Regions from separate parts of the Streptomyces sp. NPDC091412 genome, predicted to be linked through region 3. Evidence: riboswitches for the same ligand, from Rfam matches in the RefSeq annotation. Region 3 holds a riboswitch; each other region holds the start of a gene.

What was found. A riboswitch is a leader RNA that binds a small molecule or an ion and turns the genes downstream of it on or off. The one in region 3 is predicted to bind cobalamin.
Region 1: linked by a shared signal. The riboswitch ahead of ACIQMV_RS08280 (CbtB-domain containing protein) and the one ahead of ACIQMV_RS22365 (ABC transporter substrate-binding protein) in region 3 are both predicted to bind cobalamin.
Region 2: linked by a shared signal. The riboswitch ahead of ACIQMV_RS15275 ((2Fe-2S) ferredoxin domain-containing protein) and the one ahead of ACIQMV_RS22365 (ABC transporter substrate-binding protein) in region 3 are both predicted to bind cobalamin.
Region 4: linked by a shared signal. The riboswitch ahead of ACIQMV_RS14610 (prenyltransferase/squalene oxidase repeat-containing protein) and the one ahead of ACIQMV_RS22365 (ABC transporter substrate-binding protein) in region 3 are both predicted to bind cobalamin.

The regions. Positions count from the first base shown of each region.
Region 1 is NZ_JBIVTV010000003.1:89,327-96,452, reverse strand. It holds gene ACIQMV_RS08310 (asparaginase) at 1-249, opposite strand, end outside; gene ACIQMV_RS08305 (LacI family DNA-binding transcriptional regulator) at 471-1,541, shown strand; gene ACIQMV_RS08300 (MFS transporter) at 1,488-2,753, opposite strand; gene ACIQMV_RS08295 (DeoR/GlpR family DNA-binding transcription regulator) at 2,843-3,619, shown strand; gene ACIQMV_RS08290 (histidine phosphatase family protein) at 3,616-4,188, shown strand; gene ACIQMV_RS08285 (CbtA family protein) at 4,245-5,018, opposite strand; gene ACIQMV_RS08280 (CbtB-domain containing protein) at 5,040-5,258, opposite strand; cobalamin riboswitch at 5,295-5,436, opposite strand; gene ACIQMV_RS08275 (aminotransferase class V-fold PLP-dependent enzyme) at 5,642-6,754, shown strand; gene ACIQMV_RS08270 (MFS transporter) at 6,782-7,126, opposite strand, start outside.
Region 2 is NZ_JBIVTV010000005.1:123,765-130,890, forward strand. It holds gene ACIQMV_RS15245 (hypothetical protein) at 494-790, shown strand; partial or broken gene ACIQMV_RS15250 (rhodanese-like domain-containing protein) at 806-919, shown strand; gene ACIQMV_RS15255 (GNAT family N-acetyltransferase) at 897-1,502, opposite strand; gene ACIQMV_RS15260 (enoyl-CoA hydratase/isomerase family protein) at 1,742-2,818, opposite strand; partial or broken gene ACIQMV_RS15265 (acyl-CoA dehydrogenase family protein) at 2,818-2,994, opposite strand; gene ACIQMV_RS15270 (cobalamin-binding protein) at 3,026-3,946, shown strand; gene ACIQMV_RS15275 ((2Fe-2S) ferredoxin domain-containing protein) at 4,032-4,430, opposite strand; cobalamin riboswitch at 4,491-4,614, opposite strand; gene ACIQMV_RS15280 (maleylpyruvate isomerase N-terminal domain-containing protein) at 4,849-5,619, shown strand; gene ACIQMV_RS15285 (hypothetical protein) at 5,681-6,319, shown strand; gene ACIQMV_RS15290 (DUF397 domain-containing protein) at 6,361-6,546, opposite strand; gene ACIQMV_RS15295 (helix-turn-helix domain-containing protein) at 6,543-6,926, opposite strand; partial or broken gene ACIQMV_RS15300 (NUDIX domain-containing protein) at 7,096-7,126, shown strand, end outside.
Region 3 is NZ_JBIVTV010000009.1:62,268-69,393, reverse strand. It holds gene ACIQMV_RS22380 (alpha/beta hydrolase) at 1-493, shown strand, start outside; gene ACIQMV_RS22375 (TetR/AcrR family transcriptional regulator C-terminal domain-containing protein) at 664-1,314, opposite strand; gene ACIQMV_RS22370 (FAD-dependent oxidoreductase) at 1,387-2,772, shown strand; cobalamin riboswitch at 2,899-3,030, shown strand; gene ACIQMV_RS22365 (ABC transporter substrate-binding protein) at 3,161-4,744, shown strand; gene ACIQMV_RS22360 (ABC transporter permease) at 4,765-5,733, shown strand; gene ACIQMV_RS22355 (ABC transporter permease) at 5,723-6,610, shown strand; gene ACIQMV_RS22350 (ABC transporter ATP-binding protein) at 6,607-7,126, shown strand, end outside.
Region 4 is NZ_JBIVTV010000004.1:742,987-750,112, reverse strand. It holds gene ACIQMV_RS14620 (glycosyltransferase family 4 protein) at 1-676, opposite strand, end outside; gene ACIQMV_RS14615 (TetR family transcriptional regulator) at 895-1,518, shown strand; TPP riboswitch at 1,518-1,693, opposite strand; cobalamin riboswitch at 1,819-1,947, shown strand; gene ACIQMV_RS14610 (prenyltransferase/squalene oxidase repeat-containing protein) at 2,057-3,250, shown strand; gene ACIQMV_RS14605 (SCO2322 family protein) at 3,247-3,891, shown strand; gene ACIQMV_RS14600 (CbiQ family ECF transporter T component) at 3,884-5,020, shown strand; gene ACIQMV_RS14595 (ABC transporter ATP-binding protein) at 5,017-6,714, shown strand; gene ACIQMV_RS14590 (ECF transporter S component) at 6,711-7,126, shown strand, end outside.

The DNA.
Region 1 (7,126 bases), on a different contig from region 3:
CGTCATCACCACCCCGTCGGCGCCGTCGCGCAGTGTGCCGCGCACCTCGCGGGCCAGCGACAGCAGGTCGGCGGTGTCGAAGGCGTAGCTGCCCCGGGTGACCACGTCCCGCACGCTCACCTCCGCGCCGTCCGGCAGCGGACCCACCGACGCGACCAGTTCTTCCGCGAGCACGGTCGCCCGGCGGCCCTCCGCCCCGGACCGGCTCGCGATGGTGCCGCCGGTTGCCACGACCTGGATACGACGCATGAACCCTCTCTCCGCAATCGATTGCGGAGAGGCTATGCAAACGATTGCGTCCGGTCAATGGGTTGCCGCACACTTGTCTGGCCGGAGGGTTCGGGGATGTGCGAAGCTCAAGGGCGCGGCGCGGGGGCGCCTACGGGTTCCGGCAGGAGTCCGGCGGAGCCCGAGACCCGCCCAGAAGCACTGAGAAGCACCGAGACGAACCGAAAAGAGGGGCAGCGAGCGTGGATCGCCAGGGAGCGCGGGCGGGGGCCGGCACACACACCGGTCGTGCCCCGGTCACACTCGCCCAGATAGCCCGGCAGGCGGGGGTCCACGTCTCCACGGTGTCCCGGGCGCTGAGCCCGGACGAGAGCGTGCGGGGCGGAGTGGCCACCGACACCGCCACACTGATCCGGGCGCTCGCCGAGGAACTCGGCTACCAGCGGGACCCGGCCGGGGCGGCGCTGCGCACCGGCCGCTCCCGGATGCTGGGCGTGCTCGTCCCGAGGCTGACCGACATCGTGCTCGCCACGATCTACGAGGGCATCGACGCGGCGGCGGCGGCCGCCGGCTACCACACGGTGGTCGCCAACACCGGCGACGACCCGGAGCTGCAGCGGCGCCGGGCCGACGCGCTGCTGGCCCGGCGCGTCGACGGCCTGGTACTCGGCGACGCCCGTTCCGACTCCGACCTCGTCGCCGAACTGGCCCGCCAGCACATCCCGTTGGTGCTGGTCTCGCGCCGGCTGCCGGGCCGGATCTCGGTGACCACCGACGATGTCCTCGGCGGCCGGCTGGCCGCGGAGCACCTGCTGGAACTCGGCCACCGGCGGGTCGCGGTGGTGGCCGGAGAGCCCTACGCCAGCACTGGCGCGGAGCGCACCCAGGGCTTCCTCGACGCGTACGCCGAGGCGGGCCTGCCGGTGCCCGAGAGCCACGTCGTGCGGTCCCGCTTCGACGTGCCCGGCGGCCGGGCGGCGGCCGAGCGGCTGCTGGCCCTGCGGCCGCGGCCCACCGCCGTCTTCGCGGTCAACGACTTCGCGGCGATCGGCGTCATGGCGGCGGTCCGGGACGCGGGCCTCACGGTGGGCCGGGACGTGGCGATCGTGGGCTACAACGACGTCCCACTGGCGGCGGCCCTCCCGGTGTCCCTGACCTCCGTGAGCTCCCCGATGTACCGGATGGGGGAAGTGGCGGCGACGACGCTGGTCAACATGCTGAACGGCAAGCCGGGCCGCTCCCGGCGGCTGCGCCCCGCCCTAGTGGCCCGCGCCTCGACCCTCGGCGGCACCCCGCTCACCCCGGAGGAGTGACGCGGCCGGAGGCCCCGCCTCGGGGACCGGCCCCCGGCCCGCGACCGTGCTCCCCCGCTGCCGCAGCACTCCCGCCGTCGCGGCCGCGACCACGCAGCAGGCCACGGGGAGGAAGAAGGTCAGGTTCAGCGGGACCAGGCGGGTGAGCCAGCCGATGACGGCCGGTCCCGCGAGCATGCCGAGGTAACCGAGTCCGGCGACCTTGGAGACGTTGGCGCCGGCGGCATCGGCGTCGGCGTGACCGGCGGCGCTGAAGAGCTGGGGGACGCAGCCGGAGAGCCCGGCGCCGAAGAGCGCCCAGCCGGCCAGGGCGAGCGGAATCCAGGGCGACAGGGCGGCCGCCGCCATGCCGACGGCCGCAACCGAGGCGCCGTAACGCAGGATCGCGGCAGGACCGAAGCGGGCCGAGATACGGTCGGCGAGCAGGCGGCCGATGGTCATCGTCGCGGCGAACGCGCCGTAGGCGAAGGCCGCCGTGCTGTCGGAGGCGCCGAGGACGGTCCGCAGGTGCAGCACGCTCCAGTCGTTGGCGACCCCCTCGCACAGCATGACCATCAGCGCGAGGACGGCCAGGATCCAGATACGGGTACGAGCCGGGGCCGTCTGCCCGGCGGGTCCACCGAACTCGGTCCCGGCCTCCGCGGCCGGTCCCGCGGCGGTGGGCAGCAGGCCCGGGGCGGCGCACACGGCGACCACCACTCCCAGTACGGCCGCCGTGCCGAGCGTCGCCGCCGGGGTCCAGCCCGCGCTCGCGACGGCGGCACCCGCGAGGGCGGCCACCACGCCGCCGACGGAGAACGTGGCGTGGAACGCGGACATCACCGGGCGTCCGTACGCCTTCTCGACCTGGACGGCGTGGGCGTTCATACTCACGTCCAGGCAGCCGTTGCCGAACCCGAGCACGATCAGGGCTCCGGCGAGCATCCACGGCTCGGAGGCCAGTCCGGGCAGCACGAGGGCGGCACTGCACAGGACACCGGAGGCGGGCACGACGATCCGGGTGCCGAGGCGGTCGGCGACCGGGCCGGCCAGCTGCATCCCCACGAAGGCGCCCGCCCCGAGCAGGAGCAGGAAGCCGCCCAGGACGGCGTGGCTGACGCCGACGCGGTGCTCGATGGGCGGGATCTGCACGATCCACATCCCCAGCAGGGTCCCGTTGAGGATGAAGTACGTGAAGGTCGCCAGACGCGCCGCGCGAAGTGTTCGCTCCATGGAGCGAACGTATCGAACATGAACCTTGTTTGAAAAGCGCCGGTTCTCACAGTGTTCCTGTTTACTGGAGCATGGTGTTCAATCGGCGCATGGGGAACACGGGCCGTCTGAGGCAGATCACGGACGCAGTGCGCGAGGCGGGCAGCCTCGGCGTCGGCCAGTTGGCCGAACTCACCGGGGCCTCGGAGATGACCATCCGCCGCGACCTGGAGACCCTGGCCGCCCAAGGTGTGCTGGAACGCTTCCGGGGCGGCGCCCGGACCCTGCTGCTGCGCGGCGAGGAGCCCCCCTTCCCCCTGCGCGCGCAGGAGGGCACGCGGATCAAGCAGCGCATCGCCGCGGACGCGGCCGCGCTGATCGCCGACGGGGAGACGGTCGTCCTCGACAGCGGCACCACCTGCCTGGAAGTGGCCAGGGCACTGCGCGGCCGGCGGGTGACCGTGATGCCGCTGTCGCTCCAGGCCGTCGACGCGCTCGCCGACAGCCCCGGGCAGACCACCCTCCTCGTGCCCGGCGGCCGGCCACGTCCGGGCGAGGGGGCCCTCACCGGACCCCTGACACTGGCCTCGCTGGCGGCTCTGCGCTTCGACACCGCCGTCATCGGCTGCTGCGGGCTGACCGCACAACAGGGCCTGACCGCATACGACTTGGACGACGCGGCGGTGAAGCGGGCCGCGATCGACTCCGCCCGGCGCGTGCTCGCCGTGGCCGACGGCACCAAACTGTCCCGTACGGCGCACGCCTTCGTCGCACCGGTCTCGCGGCTGCACACCCTCGTCACCGACGATTCCGCGCCGCCCGGCGAGGTCGAGGCGATCCGCGCCGCGGGCACCGCCGTCAACACCGCACGGCAGGAGTGCAGTTGACCAGCCGAGTCACTCTCGTCTCGCCCGCGACGAGCCCGTCGCTGCGGCAGGCCCGGTTCGACGACGGCGACTCGATCGACGACGGCGGGACGGCCAGGGCCCGTTCGGCCGCCGGGTCGCTGCCCGCGGCCGCCCGCGTGCTCCTGTCCCCGAGCGCGCGCTGCCGGGAGACGGCGTCGGCGCTCGGCCTCGACGGCGTGAAAGTAGGGGAGTTGGCCGGTCTGGACGCGGGCCGCTGGCGGGGCCGGACCCTGGAGGAGGTGATGGCCGCCGAGCCGGAGGCGGTGGGCCGCTGGCTCGCCGACCCCGACTGCGCGCCGCACGGCGGGGAGTCGGTGCGGGACGTGTGCGAGCGGGTCGGGCACTGGCTGGACAGCGCACGGGACACCGACGGCCGTACGCTCGCGGTGGTCGAGCCGGAGGTCGTACGGGCCGCGGTCGTCCATGTACTGGGCCTGCCCGCGTCCGGCTTCTGGCGGCTGGACGTACCTCCGTTGACGGCAACGGAGTTCAGTGGACGGGCCGGCCGCTGGAATCTGCGGCTCGGACAGCCGCTGGCGGCGCCCTGAGGAACGCGAGAGGGCCCCCGGACGGTTCCGAAGGGCCCTGTCGTGTGCCGAAGGGGTCAGTGCGCGGCCGGAACCGCGCGCCCGGTCGTGGCCGTCGCCGGCCGGGGATTCAGCAGTCGCCCGGCCAACTCGCCGAAGAGCAGCCCGAATCCGCCCCACAGGACGGCCTGCGTGGCCAGGGCGGAGAGCCGGAACCGCCACAGCAGGGTGGCCGGGAAGTCCGCCGGCACCTCGTTGACGGTGGGCAGGAAGGCGTACGCCAGACCGATCACCAGGGCGAAGGCGGCCACCGCGGCCACCGTCGCGTACCACGTGCCCAGCGCGGGCGCGAGGCGCTTGCCCAGGATGGTGGCGGCGATCGCGAGGAGGACGCTGAGCAGCATCATCAGGAAGTACAGGGTCGTGCGCTTGCCGATGGTGTCCCCCTGGCCGACCGCGGGCGGGTTGGCCGGGTACTTCAGGAACGGCACGACGTACACCGCCAGCAGCGCGCAGCCGGACAGCAGCAGCGCGGTCGCCCGCGGGGAGAAGCGGCCCACGCGGCCCAGCGCGAAGCAGAAGGCGAGCGCGGCGATGCCGCCGAAGGCGACCCCGTAGACCAGGACGCCGGTGGCGAGACCGGCCGTGGACTGGAGGGAACGGGAGACGACTTCCACCTCGTCATGGGAGTGGGAGTGGGAATGGGAATGTGCGTGCACCTCCTCGAGGCCGATCGCCTTGTCGACGAACGGCTCCCCGAGGAAGTAGGCGACGACCAGGGCGAGCACGCCGGCGGCAAGGCCGGCGAGCATGCCCCGTACCAGGAGGTTTCTTACGGTTGCGGAGTTCATGAGCGTGCGGTGACCCTCGCCTCAGTGGCAGGGGAAGCCGAGCAGGTGGCGGGCGTCGTGCACCCACTCGTGGACGTCCGTGCCGCTGAACACGGAGGTGGCGCCCTGCTCGGCGCCGACGAAGTAGAGCAGGACCAGCATGAGAACGCCGAAGAAGACCGCCCAGGGAGCTATCGCCTTCAGCGGCAGCGTGGCGGGAACGGCGGGGGTGGCGGTCGGCTGAGCGACGGTCTGCGCCATGGCAGAACCTCCTCTGGGAGTTCGCGTCCCATCTCGGTGGTGCACAGGACGACAGCCACGGGTCTGACTCACGAACACCCCGAGGGCGTTCGCATACAGTGGCGCGACCGTGCCGGATTCCCACCGGCTTCCGTCGTGCCGTCGTCGATATCGCACAGACGGTATCGCGTGCCGCGCGCCCGGCCAAGACCGCGACCCCGGACGTGATCTTCTCCACCGGGCCGCCTCCACCTGCTCACGGATCACCTCACCATCAGGGCGGCGGGGCCCCGGCGGCCGTGAATCGGACGCTCCGGCGCTGTGGCAGGATGCGCGAGCGAGCTCTGCTCCACCGCCCGCCGCGCCACTCGATCCGCACGCATCACCCCGGAGGGACGAGCCCCGTGCTCACGTCGTACGCCGCCCACTTCGACACACCCGCCGGGTACCTGGACTTCGCACGCTTCGGGCCGCCCTCCCGCGACGCCGTCACCGCCACCGCGCGCGCCCTGGAGGCGTCCGCCCGCGCCGACCACACCACCGTGGACGCCCTGATGCGCGCGGAGGAGACGGCGCGGGACACGGCCGCCCGCCTCGCCGGCACCGACGCCCGGCACACGGTGCTCCTCCCGAACGCGTCCACCGGTCTGTTCCACGCCGCGCTCGGCATCAGGGAGGGCGTGGTCCTCGCGCCACGCTCCGACTTCCCCGCCAACCACTACCCGTGGCGCCGCTCCGCGGACCTGGGCCGGGCCACGCCGCGCTGGATCGACCCCGTACCCGGCTCCGGAGTCACCCCCGATCTGGTCCGCTCCGTGCTGACCGACGACGTCGTGGCCGTGTCGGTCAGCGCCGTGGACTTCCGCACCGGGTTCCGTGCCGACCTGGCGGCGCTGCGTGAGGCGATCGGGCCCGACCGGCTGCTGATCGTGGACGCCATCCAGGCGTTCGGGGTCGCTGCCCTGCCCTGGGACGCCGCCGACGTGGTGGTCGCGGGCGGCCAGAAATGGCTGCGCGCCGGATGGTCGACCGGCTTCGCCACGCTGTCCGACCGCGCCCTGGAATCCCTGGAGCCGGTCCTCACCGGCTGGACGGGCGTCGAGGACGTCGGCCTCTTCGACGGAGCCGAGCACCCGCCCGCCCCGGACGCAGGACGGTGGTCGATCACCAATCTGAGCCCGGTGACGGCCGCCGCGTTCGCGGCCGCGCTGGACCTCGTCGAGCGGCACACCGTCGCCGCGATCGAAGCCGCGGTCGCCACACGGATCGCCGAACTCACCGAGGTCGTCGCGGCGTGCGGCGGCCGCGTCCTCTCCCCCGCCGACCCGGCGCGGCGCGCGGGCGTCCTCTCCTTCACCCTGCCGGACCACGATCCGTCCCTCGTCGCCAAGGCGCTGCACACCGAAGGCGTCACCGCGACCGTGCGCACCGACTCGCTCAGGCTGTCCCCGCACGCCTCGACCCCGCCGGAGGCAGCCGAACGGGTCGCCACCGCACTGTCGTCACTGGGGAGTTGACCCCGCGGGTCGGCGACCTCCTTTCCGTCAGGCGGGGGCGGGCTCGGGCTCCGCCTGGGTGGTGAGCCGGCCGGCCCGGGCGAGCGCCGCGACCGAGGCGGCGCAGACGAGTCCGGTGGCGGTCAGGGCCGTCCAGGTCACCCAGAGGGCATGGTGCCGCTGGGCGAAGTCCCACAGCGCGCCGGTGACGAGGTTGCCCAGGGTGATGCCCAGGCCGGAGACGGTGTTGTAGAGCCCGTAGTAGGTGGCGACCAGACGGTTGCCCGACAGGGCGACGACGGTGTCCATCTCGAACGGGTAGACCACGGCGGAACCCACCGCGAGCAGGACCACCGCGGTCACCAGCGCGACCAGCGCGGCCCCCGAGGAGCC
Region 2 (7,126 bases), on a different contig from region 3:
CATCCTTCCTGCCGCACCACAGGGCCTCAGACACACGAAGGTGTCTCGCCATCCCCCTTCGGCTGCGGCTGGGCCCGGAGTTCTCGCCCTCACTGGCGGATGAGAGAAACCAAGATCCGGACCATTGACGGGCCAACGAAGCCGCATCAGGAGCTGTCCACGTGCCAGCCCGTGGAGTACTCCGTCATCCTGCGCTGCCGGGGTCGCCATAACGTGAGGACGGCGGAGTCTCGATGGGCGCGGCAAGCGCCGGCAACTGCGGTCAGTAGCCGGTCTACTGATCAACCCTTCCGCTGACCAGCGGGCCTGAAGAAACCCACGGCTCTGAGCAGCTCAGATGCCGTGGGTTTCTGTCGTTGTCGGTCGGCGTCGGCTGACCTCGGACGGCCCAGGGACGGCCCAGTGGCCCTCACAGGCAACTGCCCGCACTCGGCTGCGATTTCGTGCGATGATCAGGCGCGCGTGATGGGACACGCGAATGGGGGTGTGGGACGTGGACTGGTTCCTTGTTGGTGCGGCTGCGGTGGGCTTTGGCCTGTTGGCTGTCGCCGGCGTCCTAGCGTTGGCCACCGGTTGGCTGGCGCCGTGGCTGCGAGGCCGCGTCGTTCGGCCGGACCTGTGGGGGTATGGGACGGTGTCGCTGGCCGCAGGCCTGGCGACGATCATGTCCTTCAAGGCGGCAGTGGATTCGGAGATCGTGCTGGATACGCTCTTCGTCCTCGCCATGGCGTTGGTCATCCTGGGCGGCCTGCTTCAGAGGCGCTCGCTGCGTCGCCCCGCAGACCAGTAACCCCTGACCAGGGAGGGCGGATTCGAGTACTGGGTGCGCGAGGGCTTCGCCTACGAGACCTGGCAGGGCCAGGAGCGCCGCGACGCCGACCCCCTGACCGCCCCGGTCACGGGCGCCTGCGACTGCTGAGCCCCCCTTGCCGGCGACGCGAAGGGCCGTTCGGCTCCACCCCGTCCCGGAAGAGACGGTGAGGGGGCCGGCCAAGAGCGCGGCGGTAGCGCAACTTGTTCAGAGAGGCCCCACCCGTGGTGTCTTCCACGGCTGCGCCGTCCGCGTGCCAGCCGGCAGCTTCATAGAAGCGCCGGGCGCGTTCGTTGTCCTCCAGGACCCACAAGGTCGCTTGCGTGTAGTCGGCCTTTTCGAAGGTCATCAACGTGGCCGACATCAACTGCTTCCCGATCCCCGTTCCCCAGACTTCGGGCAGCGCGTAGAGCATGCCGATTTCCGCGACGACGGGGTTCTCCTCGGACGGGCCGAAACCTGCGAATCCGACGATTCCCGCCTCGGTCTCGGCTACGAGCACTCCTGACGACGGCCACCGCGCCGCCGCGATGCGCGCCTTCCACTTGGACTCTTCGCGGTTTGGCTCCATGGCGTCGAGACAGACCTGGGGTACCAGCCCGGCGAACGCCACCTGCCAGGAACGCACGTAGACACCAGCGACCCCCGCTGCGTCGTCAGGGCATGCCCGTCGAGTCTGCATGGCCGTCATTCTTCAAGTCCCCACAAGCCGAGCCAAGCTCTTTTCCCGGCGGCGACGACGAGCGCTCGCCGGTCATCTCCTATAGGCCATCGAGGGGGCGGGCGCGTCCGGGGACCATCCCCGGTGCCGAGAGCCGGGCCTCGGCAGCGCCCCACCCGCTGGTGCACGGCCTGGCCCGGACCGGGCACGACAGCACGCCAGGGGTGAGGCGCCCATGTGCCCGAGTCCGGTGGACGCGACGGTCCTGCTCACCCGGCCGACTGCGTGGTGGTGCCGGGGCCGGCGAGGCCCAGTTCGCGGTCGCCGAGCGGGGCGAAGAAGCGATTCACGTCGGCGTCGGTCACCTCGGCGAGGGTCCCGGGGGACCAGCGCGGGTCGCGGTCCTTGTCGATGACCTGGGCACGAATGCCCTCCACCAGGTCGGGGCTGCTCAGGGCGGCGCAGGAGACGCGGTACTCCTGGTCGAGGACCGGTTCCAGCGATCCGAGACGGCGGGCGCGGCGCACGGCGGCCAGGGTGACCTTCACGGCGGTCGGTGACCTGGTGAGCAGGGTTTCGGCCGCCTCCTTGGCGGCGGGCCCGCCGTGGTCGAACAACCGGCTCAGGATGTCCTCGACCGTCCCGGCGGCGTAGCAGGGGTCGGTCCATTCCCTGTGGGCCTCCAACTCCCCTTGCGGCAGCGGTCGGGCATGGCGCGCCAGCACCTCCCGTACGGGCGTGCCGGCGAGGTCGTCGACGAGGGCCGGCAGGGCCGCCGACGGCACGTAATGGTCGGCGAGCCCGCAGAGCACGGCGTCGCCGGCGCCTATCTGCGCACCGGTCAGCGCGAGATGGGTGCCCAGCTCCCCCGGGGCGAGGGCCAGCAGATGGGTACCGCCGACGTCGGGGACGAAGCCGATGCCGGTCTCCGGCATCGCGATCCGCGAGCGCTCGGTGACGATCCGGACGCTGCCGTGCGCCGAGACGCCGACGCCGCCTCCCATCACGATGCCGTCCATGACGGCGACGTACGGCTTCGGATAGCGGGCGATACGGGCGTTGAGGCGGTACTCGTCGCGCCAGAAGGCGGCCGAGGCGGTGCCGTCCCCCTCGCGGACGTCGTCGTGGATGGCGCGGATGTCACCGCCCGCGCACAGACCGCGCTCCCCCGCGCCGGTGACGACGACGGTCTCCACGGCCGGGTCGTGCTCCCAGGCCGTCAGCGCCTCGTCGATACGGCGCACCATCTCGTGGGTGAGGGCGTTGAGGGCCTTCGGCCGGTTGAGGGTGATGTGGGCGGCCCGTCCGTCGGTGTGGAACAGAACGGGTTCCTCGGCGGCGGTCATCAGAACGCCTCCGTCAGGCCGCGGGCCACGCTGACACGCATGATCTCGTTGGTTCCTTCCAGGTTCTGCTGAACGCGCAGGTCACGGACGATCCTCTCAAGGCCGTACTCGCCGAGGTAGCCGTGGCCCCCGTGCAGTTGGAGCGCCCGCTCGGCGACGGAGTACCCGGTGCCGGTCCGCGGTCCTGGAGCCTCCTACAGTCGAGGTATGCGCATCGTCTCCCTGCTGCCCGCCGCGACCGACATCGTCGCCGAACTCGGGCTGTCGGAGCAGTTGGCCGGCCGCACCCACGAGTGCGACTGGCCGCCGTGCGAGGTCGCCTCGGTGCCCGTGGTGACCAGGACCGACCTGGACCAGGACGCGCTCACCAGCCGGGAGATCTCCGACGCCGTCGGCGGCTCGGCGCACTCCGGCTCGTCGCTGTACACCCTGGACACCGAGGCTCTGGCCGCCCTGCACCCCGACGTGGTGCTCACCCAGGACCTGTGCGACGTGTGCGCGGTGTCGTACGAGAAGGTCAGCCGGACCGTGCGGCTGCTCGACGCCGGCACCCGGGTCCTCAGCCTGGAGCCGCGCACGCTCGACGACGTACTGGACTGCCTGGTCACCGTCGGCGACCTGCTCGGCGTCCGTGAGCGCGCACTGCGGCGCCGGGCCGAGCTGCGGGACCGCCTCGACCGGGTCCGCGGCGCGGTCGCCGGCCTCGGCCGGCCCCGGGTCGTGGCGATCGAGTGGCTCGACCCTCTGTGGCCCGCCGGACACTGGGTGCCCGAGCAGATCACCACCGCCGGGGGCGAGCCCCTCCTCGGCGCGCCCGGCGAGCACACCAAGCCGGTGACCTGGGAGGCGGTACGCGTCGCACAGCCGGACGTGGTCCTCGTCCTGCCGTGCGGCTTCCCGCCTGAACGCACCCTGCGGGAAGCCGAGTTGCTCACCAGGCTGCCCGGCTGGACGGATCTGCCCGCCGTTCGGTCCGGCCGCGTCTGGGTACTGGACGGACCGTCCTACTTCAACCGGCCGGGGCCACGGGTGGTACGCGGGGCGGAGGTGCTCGCCCAGATCCTGCACGGCGTATCGGCCGGCGAGTCGGTCACACCGGCCGAGGCCCGTCCGTTCCCCGGCCGGTGACGATGGGTCGGCCTCCTCGCCCGTGCGGGCCTCCCTGCGTGTGCGGCCCTCCCCGCCCGTGCGGCCCTCCCCGCCCGTGCGGGCCTCAGGAGTCCGTGGGACGCCGTGGCGGCGTGATGGCGTAAAGGTCGAGGATGTCCGGCAGGGGAGCCACTCCCGGGCCGCCGGCGCGTACCCAGGCGACGATGTCCTCGGTCGCGTCCTCGTCGTTGACGAGCCCGAGCCAGACCGGTCGCGCACCGGCGGTCCGGCCCGCGGCGGACGGCTGGACCACGATGACGTTCGCCTGCTCGCACACGTCGAGGCAGTCGGAGATGCGCACCGGCACCTCCGCACGCAGCCGCGCGGTCTGCGCCGCGTGATCGACCCCGGTCACCTTGGGGCTGCCGCAGCAGCAGTCCCGGCACACGACGACCCGGCACGGCACCGAACCGCTCCCCGCCACGGCACCGTCCGGCGCCTCGTCCGTCGGCTTTTCGGGCACGTCGCACCACTCCCCTCCCGGGGAGATCCGCCCCGGTGTCGATCGAGGAGGCGACCGCGTGAGTCTCCTGGCTCCCGGGTCGTCACTCGTCCCGCCTTCCCACCCCGGGCGGGGGCAGTGGCCTTCCGGAACTCGCTCACCGGTCACAGTGGCGGGACCGCGCCGGATTCACACCGGCTTCCTCGGACCGCCGTCGCCTTATGTCGCCGACCATCATCCCATTGCCGTTCGCTCACTGGACAACGGTCACTTCGCTCATTGCTGGCACTGCGGGCACCAGACCGTGCGGCGTCCGCCGACGCGGTTCGAGCACAGGGGCCATCCGCAGCGAGGGCATGTCGGCTCGCGGCGGGGCGTCATGCCTCCGATCGGACGCTCGCCGGTTTGACGGACGGCTCGACCGGGATACCCATGGCCCGTGATCCCGTCCAAGGTCGACGACACGCTGCCCGAGCTGGCTCCCTTCGTCCACGCCGTACAGGGCCGAAGGCCCGACGACGGCACGTGGTGCGAGGCGTGGACGGTGCGTGACGTCCTGGCCCACCAGACGGGGAACGCCGAGGAACTGGCCCGGGTACTGCGAGCGTTCCTCGCGGGCACACCGGTGGCGACCAGGAGCTTCGAGCGCGAGGCTCCCTACCGGCGGATGTCGGACGCCGAGCTCTGGGCGGCGTTCATGACCAACTGTGAACAGCTCACCGAGATCGCCGCGGCCGCCGCGCAGGACCTCTCCCCGGACACCGAGGTGATGTGGACCGGCCGTTCCGTGAAGGTCCCCTTCTTCGCGGAACACATGCGTGAGGAACTGATCCTCCACCGCTGGGACCTGACCGGCGACGACCGGACGGCCGTGCAGTCCCTCAACGAGCCGTGGATGACCGAGCACAGCGTGGTGTCGGTCGGCCGCCCCCTGCTGGTCCGGGGCCGCGCGGGCCTGGACCTGGGGCCCGAGGGACGGGTCGAGGGCCGACTGCGCACCCCGGGTACGGACGACATCGTGGTGACCGCCGACGCCGAGGGCGGCACGATCCGGTTCGCCGCCCCCGAGGGCCCGGCCACGATCGAGAGCGACGCGGCCACCCGCGTCCTCCTCCTGTGGGGCCGCCGCCCCGCCGACCCCACCCGCTGGCACAGCGCCGCGGGCCCGGAGGCGCTGCGGAGCCTACGGACGCTGCTGGGCGGCTACTGAGACGTGGCTGTGGGACCGACCTGGCCCACCAGGCGGACGGCCCCTCGTAAGGTGGACCGTCATGGCCGAGTCTCACCCGCTGCTGGGCATGTTCCTCAATGCCGCCGACGGACGCTTTCCGCCCGCGGACGGTCGCGTAACAGTTCTCCCCCCTCTGCCGGGTGGGCTGGAGTGCTCGGTCGCCTTCACCGGGCACGCCGTGATCGCCACCGCCCTGTCCGCTTCCGACGTCCAGGCTCAGGGGCCCGACGGTTACGGGGCTTCAATGGCTCCGAATTTCCTGCGTTACCTCGCCGGTCCCGAGGGGTGGATCGACAGTGTCGACGTCACACTCGTCGCGCGTGGCACGCAGGCCCCCCGACGCCTGCCCGAACGTCTTGATGCCGATGACCACCCACGTGTTCGCCGTGCTCGGGCTTTGCGTACCGACGTCCGTGTCTACGGAGATGAACGCGGCCTTGTCGCACTGGCCGACGGCCTGGCTGGACGGCGAGAGATAAGCATCGAACTCAACCACCCGGGCAGCGGTGCGGCTGGGCTCGGTCGCTCCCTGCTGCGTGACGCGCTCACCCTGCTCCCCGCCGGTGAGCCGGTTTTCGCCGCTGTCGCCCCGGGTAACGCTCGATCCCTTCGGGCCTTCCTCGCGGCCGGCTACACACCACTGGCCAGCGAGGTCGTGGTCCGTCCCTCCAGACCGTGAAGTGGTCCAGCAGCGAGAGGCCGCGGCCCACGACACATCGCTTACTCCACCACGAAACCGAGGAAATCCGACCACGCCGAGGAGGCAACCCCGAATCGCGGCCCGTCACTCTGCTTGGAGTCGCGTACGTGCACGGCTCCGGGGGCGAGTGCGACTTCCACGCAGTCGTCTCCCTCGGATCCGCTGTAACTGCTCTTGAACCAGTCCAGTTCACCGGCGGTGTTCATAGAGCCCCTCTCATCCTCTGCAACAACTCGGTCTGGAGCAGCCCCGGCACGACCCGGCACTCGTACGTGCACAGGCTGACCGCCGTCTCCTCCAACTGCGCCCACTCCCGGAACCAGACCGCCAGCCCCCGCTGCCGTCCTACGTGCCGGGCCACCGCGCGCAGCACGCCGAACGACTCCAGCGCCTCCTCCGCCCGCTCGATGAAGTGAGCGGTGGGCATCCGCCGGCCCTGCTCGACCGAAGCGACCGCAGCATGCGAGTAGTTGAGCCGTTCGGCCAGTTGCTCCTGCGTCAGCAGGGCCCGTTCACGAAAGACCTTCAGAGCCGCCCCGAACGCCTTCATACTGCCGGACGAATCCAGCGCACTGCCACTTCCCATGAATGACGACCCCCTTGTCACACCCGCGTCACCTCTTGCAGCGAGTACAACGGCTCGACCCTGAGCAGTGGTTACGTGCCTGGCACGGCTGGAACCAGTACAGGACGGCCTGTACGGGCAGCACCACACCGCCGAAAGGACCTGATCTGTGACGGCACGCCCCGCACACCGCACGACCAGCCCACCTCGTGTGAGCACCC
Region 3 (7,126 bases):
TGGGAACATGACGGCGGCGCTCGCCCTGATGGCCAAGGAGCGCGGCGACGTCAGGTTCGTGCACCAGTCGATGTACTACCCGGTCACCGACGCGGCGATGGACACCGACTCCTACGACCAGTTCGCCACCGGCTACTACCTCAGCCGCAAGCTGATGGAGTGGTTCTGGGACGCCTACACCACCGACCCGGAACAGCGCGCGGAGATCACCGCGTCCCCCAACCGCGCGACCCCCGAGCAGCTCACCGGTCTGCCCCCCGCCCTGCTGGTCGTCGACGAGGCCGACGTGCTGCGCGACGAGGGCGAGGCGTATGCCGCCAAGCTGCGTGCCGCCGGCGTCCCGGTCACCACGGTGCGCTACGACGGCACGGTGCACGACTTCATGATGCTCAACTCGCTCAGCCGGTCCAAGGCCACCCGAGCGGCCATCGACCAGGCCGTCATGTTCCTGCGCGAAGCCCTCGGAACGGCTGACACCCCCGGAACGGCTTAGCGCCTGTCCCTTGGGAGCCCTGGCTCCGGTCGGCGTGGGTTCCGGCGCGGGTGAGGAGCGGGGCGACGTCGCCACGTCCCGAACCGCGGAAGTCGGGACCCGGCGTCCCGCGGGCCGCGGCCCGCACGTGACCGCGCCGCCGGCGACTCACCGTCCTGCGGGCCGCGTCCTCACTCGATTCCGTACCGCGTGGCGATGCCGTCGATCACGAGTTCCAGTCCCTCCGCGAAGTGCTGCTCGTAGTCCGCGAAGATCTCCACGCCCGCGGCGGCGGACAGCGGGAAGTCGGCCATCATCCGGGCGCGTTCCCCGATGTCGAAGCCCTCGCGCCGTTCGTCGGGCAGCGGCTCGACGCCCTGCTCCTCGGTGACGAAGCCGAGCGTGTAGAGATACGTGGTCGTAGTCGCGCGCACCGCCTGGGCGAGCGTGAAGCCGGCGGCCGTGAACAGACGCAGGTTGTCCTCCATCTGCTCGGCGTGCTCCATGCCGGTGAAACGTGAGCCGCTGAAGACCTTCGCGCCGTCGCGGTAGCCGCGCAGCGCCTCGCGCAGACCGTGGTTCGACTTGCGCAGCCGTTCCTGCCAGGTGTCCGCGGGGTCGAGAGGGGTCCCCGCGATCATCCGGCGGTACATCTCCGTGGCCATCTCGTCGAGCAGGGCCTGCTTGTCCTTGAAGTGCCAGTACAGGGCGGGTGCCTTGACGCCCAGCTCGCGGCCGATGGCGCTCAGCGTCAGGCCCGCCAGGCCCACCTCGTTCAGGAGGGCCAGGGCGGCGTCCGCGACCCGCTTGCGGTCGAGAGGCAGGCGTGGTTCCGAGTTCACGCTTGACAGTTTAACGGCGTTAAGTCCATCGTCTGACAGACCGAACTTAACGGCGTTAAGGAGCATCGGCACATGACCGCACAGGTGGACGTACTGATCGTGGGCGCGGGCCCCAGCGGACTGACCCTCGGTATCGATCTGGCCCGGCGAGGGGTGGACGCGCTCGTCGTCGAGCGGGCCGACGGGCTGTTTCCCGGCTCGCGGGGCAAGGGGATCCAGCCGCGCACCCTGGAGGTCTTCGACGACCTCGGCGTCCTGGACGCGATCCGCGCGGCCGGCGGCACCTATCCGGTCGGGATGATCTGGCAGAACGGGCGGCGGACGGGCGAACACCGGATGTTCGAACCGGTGCAAGCGACCGAGGACTCGCCGTACGCGGAAGGGTGGATGGTGCCGCAGTGGCGCACGCAGCGGATCCTGCTGGCACGGCTGGAGGAGCTGGGCGGGCGGGTCGTCTTCGGCCGGGAGGTCGTCGGTCTCGCTCAGGACGAGGCCGGGGTGACCGTGCGTTTCGTCTCCGGCGCCGCTCTGACGGCGAGGTACGTGGTCGCCGCCGACGGGGGCCGCTCGACGGTGCGCCGGGCGCTGGGCATCGGCATGACGGGCGAGACGGTCGATCCGAGCCCGATGCTGGTGGCTGACGTCCGCATCACCGGTCTGGACCGCGACAACTGGCACATCTTCCCGGCCGGCGGAGAGGGCGACGGCTTCATGGCGATCTGCCCGCTCGCGGGTACGGAGGACTTCCAGGTCGTGGCCGGGTTCCCGGAAGGCACCGTGGTGGACCTGTCCCTCGACGGCATGCGCCAGGTCGTCGCCGCCCGTTCGCATCTCGCCCCGCAGGACGTGACCGAGGTGCGGTGGGCCTCGGACTTCCGCCCGCGGGCGGCCCTGGCGGACCGCTTCCGCGAGGGCCGGGTCTTCCTCGCCGGGGACGCCGCGCACATCCACTCGCCGGCCGGCGGCCAGGGCCTCAACACCAGCGTGCAGGACGCCTGCAACCTGGGCTGGAAGCTGGGCGCGGTGCTGCGGGACGGGGTGCCCGACTCCCTCCTCGGCACCTACGAGGAGGAACGGCGCCCGAGCGCCGCCGACATGCTCGCGCTGTCGACGAGCGTTCACCGCGGCGAGACCCGCCGCGGCGGGGCGACCCGCCAACTCGGCCTCGGCTACCGGGCCTCCTCCCTCACGGAGGAAACCCGCCGGTCCCCGGGCCCCGTGCGGGCGGGCGACCGTGCGCCGGACGGGACGGTGGGCGGGATCCGGCTGTTCGACGCGTTCCGGGGTCCGCACTGGACCCTGCTGACGACGGACGGGGACACGGCGCACCAGGGGTACGGCGCGGGGGTGTTCCTCATCCGCCCGGACGGCTACGTGGGCTGGGCGGGAGAGACCACGCAGGGGCTGGCGGAGTACGCGGGGCGCGTGGGGGCCGAGGGCGCGCACCGGATCCCGTAGCGAGCAGGACCGGACGCCTGTCCGGGCTCGCCATCCGAATACTGGACATGATCGGCCGCGATCCGGGAAGACCCCAGGCCGGCCCGCGCAGCTGGTTCGCCCCGCCCGCCACGCGGGACGCGTCGCAAGAGGGAACCCGGTGGGAATCCGGGACTGCCCCGCACCGGTGAGCGGGAACGACCGCCGTCCTACGCACTGGGCCCGAGGAGGGCCTGGGAAGCGATGGCCGCGCCCACCTGCCTCCGCGCCTCCGCGCCTCCGCACCCGCGAAACTCCTGGTCAGCCGGACAGTTGGGACGAACTCACACATCCGACCCCCGGGTGACCGGAGGCTCTATTGCGACTACTATGCAAAAGCATTTGGTCAGCATTAAGGATGTGAGGGTTCATGACCGTCCGACGGATACGGGCAGCCGCAGCGGTGGCGACACTCGTGGGAGCCGCCGCTTGCTCGGCCCCGGGGGGCGGTGCGAGCAGCGAGAGTGCTTCCGACTCCGTCGTGGTCGGCGTGGCCTCCGAGCCGGACACCCTCAGTCCTCTTCTCGGCTACGGCAAGGACGGCAACTCCAAGATCTTCGACGGTCTGCTCGCCCGGGACGCCGACATGAAGCTGAGGCCGGCACTGGCGAGTTCACTGCCCCAGGTCGGCGACGGCGGGCTCACCTACACCTACGCCCTGCGCGACGGCGTGAAGTTCAGCGACGGCAAGCCGCTGACCGCCGCCGATGTGGTCTTCACCTATCGGACGATCCTCGACGCGAAGACCAACAACACCGCCCGGAGCGAGCTGGACGCCATCAAGGAGGTGCGGGCCGACCGCGACGGCAAGGTCGTCTTCACGCTCAAGTACCCCTACGCGCCGTTCGCGGGGCGCACGGTCCTGCCCATCGTCCCCCAGCACATCGCCGGGGGCCAGAACCCCAACACCGGCTCCTTCAACACCAGGCCGGTCGGCACCGGACCGTACGTCCTCACCGGCTGGAGCAAGGGCGAGAAGCTCACCTTCAAGGCCAACCCCGGCTACTGGGGCGGCGAGCCGAAGGTGAAGAAGGTGACGATCGCGATCGTCAAGGACGACGACGTGCGCGCCACCCGGCTGCGCTCGGGCGACCTCGACGGCGCGGTCCTGCCGCCCAACCTGGCCGCCACGTTCAAGGGCGACACGGCGAAGACGACGTACGACGCGAAGTCCTACGACTTCCGGGCCGTCACCCTCCCCCAGCAGAACAGGGTCACCGGCGACCGGGCGATCCGCCAGGCGCTGGACGCCGCCGTGGACCGCGAGGCCATGGTGGACAAGATCCTCGACGGGGCAGGGCGCCCTGCCTACGGACCGCTGCCGAGCGACGACCCCTGGTTCGCCGCGGGCATCGAGCGACCGCAGGACCTGGCGAAGGCCAAGCGGACGCTGGATCAGGCGGGTTGGAAGGCCGGCAGCGGTGGCATCCGCGCGAAGAACGGTCTGCGGGCCTCCTTCACGCTCCTCTACCCCTCCGGCGACAAGGTCCGCCAGGACCACGCCCTCGCCTACGCCTCCGACGCCAAGAAGGCGGGCATCGAGGTGAAGGTGGAGAGCGCCACCTGGGAGGTGATCGAGCCGCGGATGAAGAGCGACGCCGTCCTCGCCGGACTCGACAGCAGCGGCGACCCCGACTTCGGCCTGTTCACCCTGCTGCACTCCTCCCTGGCCGGCGACGGCTTCAACAACATGGGCCACTTCGCCAACCCGGCCGTGGACAAGGCCCTCGACACCGGCCGCCGCAGCCAGGACACCGACACCCGCCGGGCCGCGTACGACACGGTGCAGCGCGAACTCGTGAAGGACCCCGGTTACACCTTCCTCACCCACATCGACCACCTCTATGTGCTGGCCGACCACTGGGACGGCCTGACCACGCAGGTCGAGCCGCACGAGCACGGCTTCGCCAGCGGCCCGTGGTGGAACCTCCAGGACTGGCAGCCGAAGAAGTGACCTCCCCGCTCTGGGCGGCGATGGCGCGTCTGGTGGGGCGGCGGCTGCTGTTCGCCGCCCCCGTCCTCCTCGTCGTCACCTTCGGCGTGTTCGCCATCGCCGCCGTCTCCCCCTTCGACCCGGTCAAGGCGTACGCGGGTACGGCGGCCCTCCGTGCCGACGGACAGACCCTCGACCGGCTGCGCGCCAACCTGGGCGTGGACCAGCCGTTCACCTCGCGCTGGTGGCACTGGCTGACCTCCGCCCTCTCCGGCGACCTCGGCGAGTCGAGCGTGATGCGGCAGCCGGTCACCCAGGTCATCGGGGAGCGTCTTGTGTGGTCCGCGCTGCTGTGCGCGGTCGCCTTCGCGACGGCCGTGCTGGCGGGCACCGTGCTCGGCGTCCTCGCCGCGCGCCGGCCGGGATCCCTGCTCGACCGGGTCGTCACGTCACTCGCCTACTCCTTGGAGGCGGCACCGGTCTTCTGGCTCGCCCTGCTGGCGATCTGGCTGTTCGCCCTCCAACTGGGCGTGCTCCCGGCCGGCGGGCTCACCGACACCGCAAGCGAACAGGTCACCCCAGGGCAGGTGGCCGGCCATCTCGTACTGCCGGCCGGGGTGCTCGCCGTCTCCCAACTGCCGTGGTTCACCCTCTACGTGCGCCAAGGCGTGGGCGACGCGCTGGCGGAGGACCCCGTACGCGGTGCCCGGGCCCGCGGGTTGAACGAGCGCACGGTCCTGCTCGGCCACGCCCTTCGCTCCGGCCTGCTTCCGGTGCTCACCCTGATCGGCTCCCGCGTGCCCGAACTCATCACCGGCGCCCTGCTGGTGGAGAGCGTCTTCAGCTGGCCGGGCATCGCCGCGGCCACCGTGGAGGCGGCCACCTCCGTCGACTTCCCGCTGCTCGCCGCGCTGACCACGCTGGCCACGGCCGCCGTCCTCGTCGGCAACCTGCTCGCGGACCTGCTCTACGGACTCTTCGACCCGAGGGTGAAGTTCAGTGACATGTGACGTTCCCGCCTCCGGGGAAACCGTCTGGCGTTCGTACGGGACGAGGCGCCGCTCCACCCGCACACTGCGGGTGCGCGGTTCCGCCGTGCTGGTCGCCGCGACCGTCCTCGCCGTCCTCGTCGTGCCACCGCTGGTCCAACTCGACCAGCAGGCCGTCGATCTGGCCGCCAAGCTGCTGCGACCGAGCCGGGCCCACCCCTTCGGCACCGACGACCTCGGCCGGGACCTGTTGCTGCGCTGCGTCTACGGACTGCGCGTCTCCCTGCTCGTCGGAGTGGCCGCGGCTGTGACGGCCACCGTCGTCGGTACCGCCGTCGGAGCCACCGCCGGTGCGCTGGGCGGCTGGGTCGACCGCGGGATCATGCGGGTCGTGGACACGGTCTCCTCCGTACCCCACTTGCTGCTCGGCATCTTCATCGTCGCCATGTTCCGGCCGGGCGTCTGGCCGGTGATCGTCTCGGTCGCGCTCACCCACTGGCTGTCGACCGCCCGGATCGTCCGCGCCGAAGTCCTCTCCCTGCGCTCACGCCCGTACATCGACGCCGCCGTCTCCGGCGGCGCGTCCAGGTGGCGGGTGACCGTACGGCACCTGCTGCCCGCCGTGCTGCCCCAGGCCGCGCTCGCCGCGGCGCTGATGGTGCCGCACGCCATGTGGCACGAATCGGCGCTGTCCTTCCTCGGGCTCGGACTGCCCACGCACATGGCCAGCCTGGGCACCCTCATCCAGGGCGCGCGGGGCTCGCTGCTGGCCGGACAGTGGTGGCCGACCGTCTTCCCCGGCCTGTTCGTCATCGTCCCGACCCTCGCCATCGCCGGACTCGCCGGAGCCTGGCGGGAACGGATCAACCCCCGCCGCCGATCGGAGCTGATGCTGTGACCGAGCGATCGCCCGTGCTGTCGGTGCGCGGACTGTCGGTGCGCTTCCTCATGCCCGGGGGGCGCCGTGTCGCCGCCGTCACCGACGCGCACTTCGACGTCGCGGCCGGCGAGTGCCTGGCCCTGATCGGCGAGAGCGGCTGCGGCAAGTCCGTCCTCGCCTCCGCCCTGCTGGGGCTGTTTCCCGGCAACGCCGAGGCGGCCGGGGAGGCGATGCTCGGCGGCCTCGACCTGCTCTCGGCCGACGAACGGACCCTCGCAAGGACGGTACGGGGCCGGCTGGTCGGGCTCATACCGCAGAGCCCGGCCGCCCATCTCACACCCGTGCGCACCATCCGCTCCCAGGTGGAGGAGACGATCGCCGCACTGACCGGGGTCCGCGGCCGCGCGGCCGTATGCTCCGCCGCGCGGGCGGCCGCCGAACGCGCCGCGTTCCCCGCGGATCACCTGGACCGCCACCCGCACGAGCTGTCCGGCGGCCTGGCCCAGCGCGCCGCCACCGCCCTGGCCCTCGTCG
Region 4 (7,126 bases), on a different contig from region 3:
GGCGGGAGGTGCCGGAGACGGTGAGCACGGAGGGCAGCCGGCGCGCGACGCGCTTCTGCATGCGGGTGAAGGCGTACCAGCGGCGTACGGACCAGCGCCGCTGCCATCCCTCGGCGGCGTCCAGCTCCAGCTTCCGGTCCACGGTGATGGGGTGGTGGATGGTGGTGACCAGTGGCGCGCCGACGTCCCCCAGCAGCCCGTATCCCAGGGTCTGGTTGTCGTGGACGATGTCGAACTCCCCGCGCCGGGCGCGCAGATGGCGGCGGGCGCGCAGCGAGAAGGTCAGCGGCTCGGGGAAGCCGCCGGCCCACATGGTGGCGACCTCCAGCGCGTCGATCCAGTCGCGGTACTCGTCGCGCTTCGGGGTGCGGAAGGGGTCCGGCTGCCGGTAGAGGTCCAGGCTCGGCAGCTCGGTCAGGCGCAGCCGGCCGTCGTGGCCGTCGCCGGCGATCCCACCGAGGGTGTCGGGGGTGTCGAGGATGGGGTAGGGCTGGGCGGCGATCACCTCGACCCGGTGGCCGAGGCGGGCCAGTTCGCGCGAGAGGTGGCGGACGTAGACGCCCTGGCCGCCGCAGAACGGGTTCCCCTTGTAGGTGAGGAGCGCTATGCCGAGCGGTCGCTCGCCGTCCGCCGCCAGGTCCGCCGGGGACCCCGCCTGACTGGGCTCAGCGGTCACTCCGGCCCCCCTTCTGACTGCACTGTCCCGCGAGATTACGTCGGGACGCTAATCTAGAACAAGTTTCAGACTTGATCGTTCAGGAGGCTCCGAATCTACCGGCAGGTAGCCACGCTGTGAGCAGCGGATCGGGTGATTCGCACCACGGCCCGCGCCACCGCCCGCGGTCCGGTCCCCCTGCCGGCCTCTGCCTCACCGACTGTCACGGAACGGGATCCATGCCTGCGCGAGCCAGTACCTCCCGGCCGGCCTCACCGCCCCTCACCGAGCGGCAGGAGGCCCGTCGCCGCCGCATCCTGCACGCGAGCGCGCAACTGGCCGCCCGGGGCGGCTTCGACGCCGTGCAGATGCGGGAGGTCGCGGAGTCCTCGCAGGTGGCGCTGGGCACGCTCTACCGGTACTTCCCGTCCAAGGTGCACCTGCTCGTCGCCACGATGCAGGACCAGTTGGAGCGCCTGCACGGCACGCTGCGCAAGAACCCGCCGGCCGGCGAGAGCGCCGCCGAGCGGGTGGCGGAGACCCTGATGCGCGCCTTCGGCGCCCTCCAGCGCGACCCCCACCTCGCGGACGCGATGGTCCGCGCGCTGACCTTCGCGGACCGCAGCGTGAGCCCGGAGGTCGACCAGGTCTCCCGTCAGACCACCGCGATCATCCTGGACGCCATGGGCCTGGAGGAGCCCACCGCCGAGCAGCTCTCCGTGGTCCGCGTGATCGAGCACACCTGGCTGTCGGCCCTGATCACCTGGCTCTCGGGCCGCGCCTCCCTCGCCCAGGCGAAGGCCGACATAGGGACGGCGTGCCGTCTGATCGACCTGACCATGCCCGCCGTGGCGCACGAATAGGACCTACGAGACGGGTTCCCTTCGCCGGTATTACCCGGATCAGGTAATGGGGGTCGCCTTCAGGTCCGACTGCTACCTTCCGGCCTCTCAGCCCGACCGTCGACGTCGGCCCCAGCGGATGCCGTAGCGTCTCGCCAAAGTCGGCTACTCCGGTCGAACTCCCTCACTCGCCTCGTAGGCCACTTACAGAATAAATCCACCCGTACCGGATGGAACCCCCCAATCCGAAGATTTTTTCGGTTTCTCCCGCGCCGGACGAGACGGGCATCGGCCACCCCTCGGGGCCTTTCCGGTAGGCCGGTAGAGTGACCGGGTCGTCATCACACCCGTTCGGGGGGAAGCCGGTGGAAATCCGGCGCTGACCCGCAGCCGTGAGCCGTCCCGCGAGGGCGGCGAGCCGGAATGCCCGGGACGGGACGTGACCGGCTCATGCGTGTCGGCAGTCCGCCGGCGCATCGCACCGTCGAGGTATACGGAGCCGAGCCGCCGGGGTGTCCCGTGCTGTCCGGCTCCCCGCAGGGAGAGGCACCCGCCGATCATGAACTTCCGCCGCAGCGCCGCGGCCCTGGCCGCCGCCGTCGCCGTGATCGGCAGCGCGGCCCCCGCCGTCGCAGACACGTCCGCCGGCCCGTCCCCGTCGTCGCCGGCTCTTCCGGCCGGGCTCTACGGCACGACCGACCCCCAGTACGACGGCGTCTGGCGCCAGTCCCTGGCGCTGCTCGCGCAGCACACGGTGGAGGTGCGGCCCGCCGCCAAGGCCGTGGACTGGCTGACCGGACAGCAGTGCGCCGACGGTTCCTTCGCGCCCTTCCGCGCCGAGCCGGGAAAGGCCTGCGACGCCAAGCTGATGGTCGACACCAACAGCACCGCCGCCGCCGTGCAGGCCCTCGCCGCGCTCGGCGGCCACGACACGGTCACCGGCAAGGCGGTGTCCTGGCTGAAGTCCGTGCAGAACAAGGACGGCGGCTGGGGGTACACGCCCGGCGGGCCCAGCGACACCAACTCGACCTCGGTCGTGATCGGCGCGCTCGCCGCCGTCGGGCAGAAGCCGGAGAGTGTGGTCAAGGACGGCAAGTCCCCCTACGACGCCCTGCTGACCTTCGCCCTGCCGTGCTCCGGCGACGGGGCCGGCGCCTTCGCCTACCAGCCGGACAAGAAGGGCGAGCTCGCCGCCAACGCGGACGCCACGGCGGCCGCCGTCGTCGCCGCGCTCGGGCAGGGCATGGCCCCCAAGGGCAACGCCAAGGGCGCCGAGGCCCGTTGCGAGGACTCGGGCAAGCCCGGCCCGGACCGGGCCGCGGCCAACGGCGCCTCGTACCTCGCGCAGGCCGTCGCCAAGGACGGTCACCTCACCTCCTCCCTCCCCGGTTCCACCGACCAGCCCGACTTCGGCAACACCGCCGACGCAGTCGTCGCCCTGGCCGCGCAGAGCGGGCCCGCGCAGGCGCAGAAGCCGCTGAAGTGGCTGGAGAAGAACTCCGAGGCGTGGGCCAAGCAGAGCGGTCCCGCCGCCTACGCCCAGCTCGTCTTCGCGGCCCGCGCGGCCGGCGCCGACCCGCGTGACTTCGGCGGTGTCGACCTGGTCGAGCGGCTCAACGCGACCGGACCGGCCCCCCAGGCCGCGAAGAGTGACTCCCCCTTCGGCGTCTGGTGGACCGTCGGCGTCTTCCTCGTCGCGGGCGTCGGCATCGGGTTCCTGCTGAGCGGCCGGAAGAAGCAGGGCCAGTCGTGACCCGCCGGCTCCGGGCGCTGTGCGCACCGCTGCTCGCGGCCGCGCTCCTGCTGGTGGCCGGTGCCGGTCAGGCGCAGGCCACCGGCTACCGGTACTGGTCCTTCTGGGACCGCGACGGCGGGAAGTGGACGTACGCCACCGAGGGCCCGTCGACCGCGCGTCCCTCCGACGGCGACGTCCAGGGCCTCCGCTTCGCGGTGAGTGAGGACTCCCAGGACGCGAGCAAGCCGCGCGGGACGGCCGACTTCGAGGCCATCTGCGCGAAGACGCCCGCCGAGAAGGGCAGCAAGCGGGTGGCGCTCGTCCTCGACTTCGGCGTCCAGGCGGACGCCCCGGCCGGCGAGACCCCGCCGGCGCCGCGCACGGCGTGCGCCCGGGTGCCGTCCGACGCGACCACGGCCGAGGCCCTGGCGGCCGTCGCGAAACCGCTGCGGTACGACGCCAACGCCCTGCTGTGCGCCATCTCCGGCTATCCGCGGAAGGGCTGCGGCGAGCAGGTGACGGCGGGCGGGAGCGAGCAGCCCGCCGCGGACGAGCCGCGCGAGGAGGGCCCCTCGGTGGGTCTCCTCGCCGGTGGTGCCGCGGTGGTCGTACTGGGCGCGGCGGCGGTCTGGCAGGCGCGGCGGCGCAGGGATGCGTGACGCCGTGCGGGACCGCGGGCGGGCGGGCCGCTCCGGCGGCGCACCCGCCCGCGGCCCCGCCGGCGTCCACGCGGGCGCCTGGTGGCTGTGGGCGCTGGCCCTGGGCACCGCGGCCACCCGCACCACCAATCCCCTGCTGCTCGGCCTGCTGCTGGCGGTCTCCGGCTACGTCGTGGTGAGCTGCCGCCCCAACACGCCGTCCGCCCGGTCCTACACTGCCTTCGTCCGGCTCGCCCTCGCCGTCCTCGTCATCCGCCTCGTCTTCGCCGTCGTGCTCGGCTCGCCCATTCCCGGCTCGCACGTGATCGTCTCCCTTCCCGAAGTCCCCCTGCCGCACTGGGCGCAGGGCATCCGCCTGGGCGGCCGGGTCACGGCCGAGGCGGTCGTCTTCGCCCTGTACGACGGGCTGAAGCTGGCCACGCTGCTGGTCTGCGTCGGCGCCGCGAACGCCCTCGCCGCGCCCGCCCGCCTGCTGAAGTCCCTGCCCGGCGCCCTGTACGAGACCGGGGTCGCCGTCGTCGTCGCGCTCACCTTCGCCCCGCACCTGGTCGCCGACGGGCGTCGCCTGCGGGCCGCCCGCCGGCTGCGGGGCCGCCCCGACCGGGGTGTCCGCGGCCTGGTGCAGGTCGGACTGCCGGTCCTGGAGGGCGCGCTGGAGCGTTCCGTCGCCCTCGCCGCCGCGATGGACGCCCGCGGCTACGGCCGTACCGCCGAGGTCGCGCCCGCCGTCCGCCGGACCACCGCCGTGCTCACGCTCGGCGGTCTGCTGGGCGTCTGCGCCGGGACGTACGGGCTGCTCACCGCCGAGGGCGGCACCTACGGCCTGCCGGTGCTGCTCGCCGGGGTCGCCGCCGCGCTGGCCGGACTGTGGCTCGGCGGGCGCCGCTCCCCGCGCACCCGCTACCGACCGGACTCCTGGAACCTCCGCTCCTGTCTGGTCGCCGGGTCGGGCATGCTGGTCGCGGCCCTGCTGGCGCTCGCCGCCGCCCGCGATCCCCAGGCCCTGCACCCGGGCGTGGTCCCGCTCGTCCCGCCCACTCTTCCCCTGTGGCCCGCCGCCGCCGTACTCCTCGGTCTGGCCCCCGCGTTCGCCGTACCCGCCAGTCCCGCCCCCAAGGAGCCGTCGTGATCCGCTTCGAGGATGTCTCCGTCACCTACGACGGAGCGGTGGAACCCACCGTCCGCGGCGTGGACTTCGAGGTGCCCGAAGGTGAACTCGTCCTGCTCGTCGGGCCGTCCGGCGTCGGCAAGTCCACCGTGCTCGGCGCGGTCAGCGGGCTGGTGCCGCACTTCACCGGCGGCACCCTGCGCGGCCGGGTCACCGTGGCCGGCCGGGACACCCGCACCCACAAGCCGCGTGAACTCGCCGACGTCGTCGGCACCGTCGGCCAGGATCCGCTGTCGCACTTCGTCACGGACACCGTGGAGGACGAACTCGCCTACGGCATGGAGTCGCTGGGCCTGGCCCCGGACGTGATGCGGCGGCGCGTGGAGGAGACCCTGGACCTGCTGGGCCTGGCCGACCTGCGCGACCGGCCCATCGCCACCCTGTCCGGCGGCCAGCAGCAGCGGGTCGCGATCGGCTCGGTCCTCACCCCGCACCCGAAGGTCCTCGTCCTGGACGAGCCGACCTCGGCGCTCGACCCGGCCGCCGCCGAGGAGGTCCTCGCCGTCCTCCAGCGGCTCGTGCACGACCTCGGCACGACGGTCCTCATGGCCGAACACCGCCTGGAACGGGTCGTCCAGTACGCCGACCAGGTCGTCCTGCTGCCCGCCCCGGGCACCGCCCCGCTGCTGGGGTCCCCGGCGGACGTCATGGCCGTCTCCCCGGTGTACCCGCCGGTGGTGGACCTGGGCCGGCTGGCGGGCTGGTCCCCGCTGCCCCTGACCGTACGGGACGCCCGCCGCCGGGCCGCCGGTCTGCGGCAACGGCTGGACGGACGGGAGCCCGTGCGCTCCGGGACGGCACCGGCCACGGCACTCCCGGTCCCCGCGCCCCGTCCGGCGCCCCGTCCGGCATCCCGGTGGCGGCTGCGCCGCGGCCCCACCCCCGAGCCCGTCCCGGCGGGCGCGCCCGTGGCCGAGGTCCACTCCCTCGGTGTCCGGCGCGCCGGCGTCCAGGCCCTGCGGAACGTCGACCTGTCCGTCGCCCCCGGCGAGACCGTCGCCCTCATGGGGCGCAACGGCGCCGGGAAGTCCACGCTGCTCGGCTCGCTCGTCGGGCTGGTCCAGCCGTCCGCCGGGCGGGTCCGGGTGGGCGGCGCGGTCCCGCACCGCACGACGCCCCGCGAACTGGTGCGCCGGGTCGGGCTCGTCCCACAGGAGCCGCGCGACCTGCTGTACGCCGACACGGTCGCCGCCGAGTGCGCGGCCGCCGACCAGGACGCGCAGGCCGCGCCCGGCACCTGCCGGGACCTGGTCCGCGAGCTGCTGCCCGGCGTCGGCGACGACACCCACCCCCGTGACCTGTCGGAGGGCCAGCGCCTCGCGCTCGCGCTCGCCGTCGTGCTCGCGGCCCGTCCGCCCCTGCTGCTGCTCGACGAGCCGACCCGCGGCCTCGACTACGGCGCCAAGACCCGTCTGGTCGCCCTGCTGCGCGCGCTCGCCGCCGAGGGGCACGCCATCGTGCTCGCCACGCACGACGTCGAACTGGCCGCCGAACTCGCCCACCGGGTCGTGCTGCTCGCCGAGGGCGAGGTGATCGCCGACGGTCCGACGGCCGAAGTGGTGGTGTCCTCCCCCTCCTTCGCCCCGCAGGTCACCAAGATCCTGGCCCCGCAGCGGTGGCTCACCGCCACCCAGGTCCGCGAGGCGCTGGCATGACGGCCCGTCCTGCCGAGGCGAAGGGGAGCCGGGCCGGCGCGATACCCCACCCCCGGGTGCGGGCCGTCCGCCTCGGCCCCCGGTCCCTCGCCGCGCTCGCCCTGGTCAGCGCGGTCGGCGTGGCCGCGTTCGGCTGGCCGTTCCTCGCCCCGCCCGCCTCGTCGCTCAGCGCGCACGCGCAGGACGCGCCCTGGCTGTTCGCGGGCCTGCTCGTGCTGCTCGTCGCCGTCGTCACCGCGACGATCTCCGAGTCCGGCCTCGGCCCGAAGGCCGTCGCCATGCTCGGTGTGCTGGCCGCGACCGGGGCCGCGCTGCGCCCGATCGGGGCCGGGACGGCCGGCATCGAGCCCATGTTCTTCCTGATGGTGCTGAGCGGGCGGGTGCTCGGGCCGGGCTTCGGGTTCGTCCTCGG